2 regions of the Kitasatospora sp. NPDC058162 genome follow, and region 1 is predicted to be linked to the other one. Evidence: riboswitches for the same ligand, from Rfam matches in the RefSeq annotation. Region 1 holds a riboswitch; the other holds the start of a gene.

Region 1 (3,200 bases):
CCGGACGGTTCAGCAGCCGCCGGCCACCGCCGGAATGATCGAAACGCCGGCGCCGTCCTTGATCTCGGTCTCCAGGCCCTCGGCGAACCGCACGTCGTCGTCGTTCACGTACACGTTGACGAAGCGGCGCAGCTTGCCGGTGTCGTCCAGGATGCGGGCCGCGATGCCGGCGTGGTTCTGCTCCAGGTCGGCGATCACCTCGGCCAGGGTGGCCCCCTCGGCGGTCACCTCGGCCGCGCCGCCGGTGTAGGTGCGCAGGATGGTGGGGATGCGGACGTTGGCGCTCATGGCTCTCCTAGCGGGGGTGGGTGGTTCAGGCGGACGCGAGGCCGGCGGCGTGGAAGGAGTCCAGCGTCGGGCGGATGACGGCGGTCATGCCCGCCTCGGAGACGGCGTCCAGCGTCTTGAGGCCGTCCCCGGTGTTGATCGCGACGGTCTCCTTGGACGGGTCCAGCTGACCGGTCTCGACCAGCTTCTTCAGCACGCCGACGGTCACCCCGCCCGCGGTCTCCGCGAAGATCCCCTCGGTCCGGGCCAGCAGCCGGATCGCCGCCACGACCTCCGCGTCCGTCACGTCCTCCACCGCGCCGCCCGTCCGGCGGGCGATGTCCAGCACGTACGGGCCGTCCGCCGGGTTGCCGATCGCCAGCGACTTGGCGATGGTGTCCGGCTTGACCGGCTTGATCACGTCACGGCCGGCCTTGAACGCCGCCGACACCGGCGAGCAGCCCTCCGCCTGGGCGCCGAAGATCCGGTACGGCCGGTCCTCCACCAGACCCAGCTTGATCAGCTCCTGCAGCCCCTTGTCGATCTTCGTCAGCTGCGAGCCCGAGGCGATCGGAATGACGATCTGCTCCGGCAGCCGCCAGCCGAGCTGCTCGCAGATCTCGTACGCCAGCGTCTTGGAGCCCTCGCCGTAGTACGGCCGCAGGTTGACGTTGACGAAGCCCCAGCCCTCGCCGGCCGGGTCCCCGATCAGCTCCGAGCAGAACCGGTTCACGTCGTCGTAGTTGCCCTCGATGCCGACCAGCTCGCCGCCGTACACCCCGGCCATCACGACCTTGCCCTGCTCCAGGTCGTGCGGGATGAACACGCAGGAGCGGAACCCGGCCCGGGCCGCCGCCGCACCCACCGCACCGGCCAGGTTGCCGGTCGAGGAGCAGGACAACGTGGTGTACCCGAACGCCCGGGCCGCCTCGATCGCGCAGGCCACCACCCGGTCCTTGAACGAGTGCGTCGGGTTGCCCGAGTCGTCCTTGACGTGCAGCTGCGCGGTGAACCCGAGCTCACGGCCCAGGTTGTCCGCCTTCACCAGCGGGGTCCACCCGGGGTTGAGGTTCGGCTTGGACGCGACGTCGGTCGGCACCGGCAGCAGCGGCGCGTACCGCCAGATGGACGCCGGACCGGACTCGATCCGCTTGCGCAGCTCCTCGGCGCGCTCGCTGCCGAACTCGTAGGCGATCTCCAGCGGCCCGAAGCACTCCAGGCAGGCGAAGCTGGGGCCGAGCGGGAAGCGGGTTCCGCACTCCCGACAGGACAGGGCGGCGGCGGGGCCGAGGTCGACCGTTGGGGGTACCCCCGGCCGAAGGCTGGGGGAGGGTGCGGCGGTGTCGATAGCCATGATGGCGAGGCCTCTCTCCTCATCTTCCCCGCGGCGCGGTCGCGCCACAGGCCGGAATTGGCACCTGTCCCGCCGGGGCCTGTCGACGACAGCCGCGCGAGAAGGTTGCCGGGACGTCAACGGGCCGTTCCCTCAGTCCCTCTGGATGAGCATGTGAAGTTATGGTTCAGCGGCGACCCCGGCGTGCAAAGGTCCGACCGCTGTACGAAGACTGTATCCGAAGGCGTCCACCCCGAAAGGGACCGTCCGCCAAGCGAGATGGCCCGTTCCACCGATCCCGCCGAGGAGAGTCACCGTGCCCGCCGAACCGACCCCCGCACTTCTCCCGCAGGCGGCGTCCTGGCTCCGCCGCCGCTCGTGGAGCGCGGCCGAACGGCCGGTCGACGCCCTCCTCGCCGCCAAGCGGCGCACCCACCAGACGGTCAGCGTGGTCCTCCCCGCCCTCGACGAGGAGGCCACCGTCGGCGACATCGTCCGCACCGTCCGGCGCGAGCTCATGGACCGGATCCCGCTCGTCGACGAACTCGTCGTGGTCGACTCCGGCTCCACCGACGCCACCGCCGCCGTCGCCGCCGAGGCCGGCGCCCGGGTGGAACACCGCGACCGGATCCTCCCCCGGCTGCCCGCCGTCCCCGGCAAGGGCGAGGTGCTCTGGCGCTCCCTGCTGGTCACCCACGGCGACATCGTCTGCTTCGTCGACGCCGACCTGCGCGAGTTCGACCCGGCCTTCGTCTCCGGCATCGTCGGCCCGCTGCTCACCGAACCCGACATCCACCTGGTCAAGGCCATGTACGACCGCCCCCTGGAGACGGAGAGCGGCGCGATCGTCCCGGCCGGCGGCGGCCGGGTCACCGAACTCGTCGCCCGCCCCCTGCTCAACCTCCACTGGCCGGAACTCGCCGGCTTCGTCCAGCCCCTCGGCGGCGAGTACGCGGCCCGCCGCTCACTGCTCGAACGGCTGCCCTTCCCCACCGGCTACGGCGTCGAACTCGGCCTGCTCGTCGACGCCCTCGAACAGGTCGGCCTGGACGCCCTGGCCCAGGTCGACGTCGGCGTCCGGCACCACCGCCACCAGGACGGCCAAGCCCTCGGCCGGATGGCCGCCACCATCTACCGCACCGCCCTCGAACGCCTCGACCGCACCCACCGCCTCAAGGCCTCCGCCGACCTCGTCCACCCCCACCTCACCCAGTTCACCCGCACCCCGGCCGGCGGAACCCCCATCTTCACCGCCCACACCCACCCCGTGACGGCCCTGGAACGCCCCCCGATGCACACCGTCCCCGAATACTCCACCCGTCATTGACGGGTTTGCCGCCCCGACCCCCCGGCAACATCCCAACCATGGGCGATCTCACGACCGAACGTTCGAGTGCGACCGGAACCGCCCCCGTCCTGGTGGCCTCCAACCGGGGACCGGTGTCCTTCAGCACCGCCGACGACGGCACGCTGACCCTGCGCCGCGGCGGCGGAGGCCTGGTCTCCGGCCTGTCCGCGATCGACGACCCCACCGCCGTCTGGGTCTGCGCCGCACTGGGCGACGCCGACCGCAGAGCCGCCCGGGAAGCCCCCGACGGCC
Region 2 (3,200 bases), on a different contig from region 1:
CGCCCTCCGGCGGCAGCTCCACGCACCGCTGGGCGCAGTACACCTCGGCGTCCAGCGGGAGGTCGGGCCGGTCGCCGTCCGTCCAGAGGAACGGCAGGCTGTCCACGAACACCACCGGCACCCCGCAGGCCCGCAGCGCGTTCGCCAGCGCGCCGTCCAGCACCACGAGCGCCGCCCGCACCCGCTGCGCCTGGACGATCCGGCTCAACTCCCGGTTCGACCGCTCCTCCGGCAGGTCGAACCAGCGCTTCACCGGCTGCTCGGCGAGCACCGGTCTGCCCAGCCCGGAGGCCAGTCCGATGAATCTCAGCCGTTCGCCGCCGCGGGCCCGGAGCGCGGACAGGACCGCGCTCAACTTCCCCGAACTGCCCCAGCCGAACTCCACCCCGGCCACGGCCACCGTGCTGCTCTCCGCGTTCGCCTTCATCGCTGCCAACTCCCCCGCCCGTACCGGATTTCCTGTCGCTCCGCATTCGTACCAGCCGGGTGAGGAAGGGTCGGTTCGACTACCTACGGAAAAGTGAAACCTAACCACCCCACCAGGTGAAGTTCCCGTTCAGCGTATTGACGAAGGAGGGTCAAGCGGCGCAGTCGGCAGCCCGCCGCTCCCCACCGGGGGAGGGTGTCGGCTACCGCCCGGGGGTGGCGTCCTCGATGGCCGCGAGCAGGCGGGTGTGAACGGCGGTGGCGGCCGCGCGGGTGGCCGGGTCGGGGTCCTTCAGCTGCGGGGTGATCAGCTCGGCGGCCGCGGCGAGGACCGGTACGGGCACGGTCGCCTCGCGCAGGTGGAGGAGTTGGGAGGCGGCTCGCTCACCGGGCGTGGCCTGGGTGCGGGCATCGGGGATGAGGGCGGTGAGGCCCCGGGGAATCGGCTGAGTGCTGGTCACCCGCCCCATTCTTCCGCGCCCCGCCCGACCGTGGTGACCGGGAACCGGTAGGGGCCGGCGGAGAGGGTCGGGGGCGCCCTGACCGTGGGCGGAGGGCCCGTCGCAGCGGCCCCGGGCGTGGGGATCGGGAAAAGGTTTGGCGGGGTGCCCGGGAAATCTTGTATGGTTCTTCGCGAATCATCCAGAGGGGTGGAGGGACCGGCCCTACGAAGCCCCGGCAACTCCCCGTTCGACCCGGCGTCCGAAGTACGCGCCGTGCCGTTCGGGGTCAGTGCCAACTCCGGCCTGTCGCCAACGTGGCGCGGGGAAGATGAGGAGACACGGTGCTCTCTGTGCTGTCCTTCGCCCGGGCGCTTCCCGCCCCGGCCCTTTCGCGTACCCGTCTCGTGCTCGGCGCAGGCAATCTGCTGTTCCCGCAGGCCTGTCCCCGCTGACCACCCCGCTCCCACCCCCACCGGAGCGCCCGTGAGCCGAACCCACCCGTCGCTCACGGGATCTGAGACTGGAGTACCCGTCCATGGAGAACACGAGCGGCGTCGGCGTGCTCGACAAGATCACCTCGATCCTCGGCACCCTGGAGGCCGGCCCGGCCACCTTGGCCGGGCTGGTCGACGCCACCGGCCTGGCCCGGCCGACCGCCCACCGGATCGCCGTCGCACTGGAACACCACCGGCTGCTCGGCCGGGACCTCCAGGGCCGGTTCGTCCTCGGCCCGCGGCTCGCCGAGCTCTCGTCCGCCGCCGGTGAGGACCGCCTGCTGGCCGCCGCCGGTACGGTCTTGACCCACCTGCGCGACGTCACCGGCGAGACCGCCCAGCTGTACCGGCGGCAGGGCGAGGTCCGGATCTGCGTCGCGGCCGCCGAGCGGCTGTTCGGCTTGCGGGACACCGTTCCGGTCGGCCTGGCCCTGCCGATGAAGGTCGGCTCGGCCGCCCAGGTCCTGCTGGCCTGGGAGGAGCCCGAGCGGCTGCACCGCGGGCTCCAGGGCGCCCGGTTCACCGCCACCGCGCTCAGCGGTGTGCGGCGCCGGGGGTGGGCCCAGTCGATCGGCGAACGCGAGCCCGGCGTCGCCTCCGTCTCCGCGCCCGTGCGCGGCCCGTCCGGGCGGGTGGTGGCGGCGGTCGCGGTCTCGGGGCCGATCGAACGGCTCACCCGGCACCCCGGTGCCCGCCTCTCGCAGGCCGTCATCGAGGCGGCCGGCCACCTCACCGAGGCGCTGCGCATGCCCTGACGGACGAACTGCGCACTCAAGAGCGATGTGCGGGCCCTGGCCGAGCCGCTGACCAGGGCCCGGGCGGCCACCGGCACCTCCGTGCCGGTGGCCGGACCGGCTCAGCGCCGCAGGTGCTGGACGGCGCGCGGGCCGGCGGCGGGCGCCCCGGTGCGCGCCGCCTGGTCGGTCGGCGCGCCCGCGGCCGGGCTGCGCAGGGTGTCGGGCCGGAAGCGGCCGCTGTAGACGTCGGTGGAGTTCAGCGGGTCGGCGCCGGCGGTCACCAGCACCGGGCGGATCCGGTGGCCGTCGGTGATCAGGGCCTCGTAGTCGCCGAGGAAGTGTCCCCCGGCGAAGGGCGCCTTGAGCCAGTCGAAGACCGGCGAGATCTGCCGCTCGACCGGGCTGTTCTCGCCGCCGCGCGGGAAGCTGAGCAGCCAGGCGGCGGTGGGCAGCGTGGTGGTGTCGCCCGGGGTGAGGTAGCGCAGGTCGTAGTAGCTGACGGCGACGGTGCCGTCGGCCGTCACGGTGATGGACGGGGTGAAGGCCGGCGCGCCCGGGGCCTGGTTGATCCGGGTGGGGGCGCTCCAGGTCCGGCCGCCGTCCGTGGAGTGCACCAGCTGGATCGCGTCGTACCGGCCGCCGGTGGACTCCGAGCCCTCGTAGGCGAGGTAGAGCTCGCCGGTCTGCGGGTCGATGGCCACGCTGGGCAGGCCGGCGCCGGCCCGGAGGGACTTGGTGGCGTCGGTGGGCGCGTTCGGGTGGACCTCGGGGACGGAGGTGTCGGCGGCGACCCGGACCGGCTGGCTCCAGGTGCGGCCCTGGTCGGTGGAGCTGACCATGCCGAAGTGCACATCGCTGACCGTGGTGGCGGTCGCGTCGGTGAAGGTGATCCAGTCGAAGAAGTCGTACAGCGTGTCGGTGCGGGGGTCGACCACGATCTGGTTGCCGATGGTCTGGGTGTTCGGCGTCGTGGCGGTGATCACGAAGGGCTTCGCCGGGGACCAGGTGCGGCCGTGGTCGCGGGTGACGGAGAGGTAGCCCGGCCCGTCGAAGACCGGCGTCGGGCCGGCGGCCTGGTCCACCCGGTCCCAGACCTGGTA

The links. Region 1 has a riboswitch for S-adenosylmethionine ahead of thrC (threonine synthase). Riboswitches for the same ligand answer to the same signal wherever they lie in the genome.
Region 2: linked by a shared signal. The riboswitch ahead of ACFVXG_RS00595 (IclR family transcriptional regulator) and the one ahead of thrC (threonine synthase) in region 1 are both predicted to bind S-adenosylmethionine.

The regions. Positions count from the first base shown of each region.
Region 1 is NZ_JBHVUS010000003.1:510,222-513,421, forward strand. It holds gene ACFVXG_RS08795 (ubiquitin-like small modifier protein 1) at 10-288, opposite strand; gene thrC (threonine synthase) at 314-1,621, opposite strand; SAM riboswitch class I at 1,638-1,773, opposite strand; gene ACFVXG_RS08805 (glucosyl-3-phosphoglycerate synthase) at 1,917-2,927, shown strand; gene ACFVXG_RS08810 (trehalose-6-phosphate synthase) at 2,966-3,200, shown strand, end outside.
Region 2 is NZ_JBHVUS010000001.1:152,252-155,451, reverse strand. It holds gene ACFVXG_RS00605 (hydroxymethylcytosylglucuronate/cytosylglucuronate synthase) at 1-427, opposite strand, end outside; gene ACFVXG_RS00600 (hypothetical protein) at 630-887, opposite strand; SAM riboswitch class I at 1,062-1,204, shown strand; gene ACFVXG_RS00595 (IclR family transcriptional regulator) at 1,405-2,118, shown strand; gene ACFVXG_RS00590 (neuraminidase (sialidase)) at 2,220-3,200, opposite strand, start outside.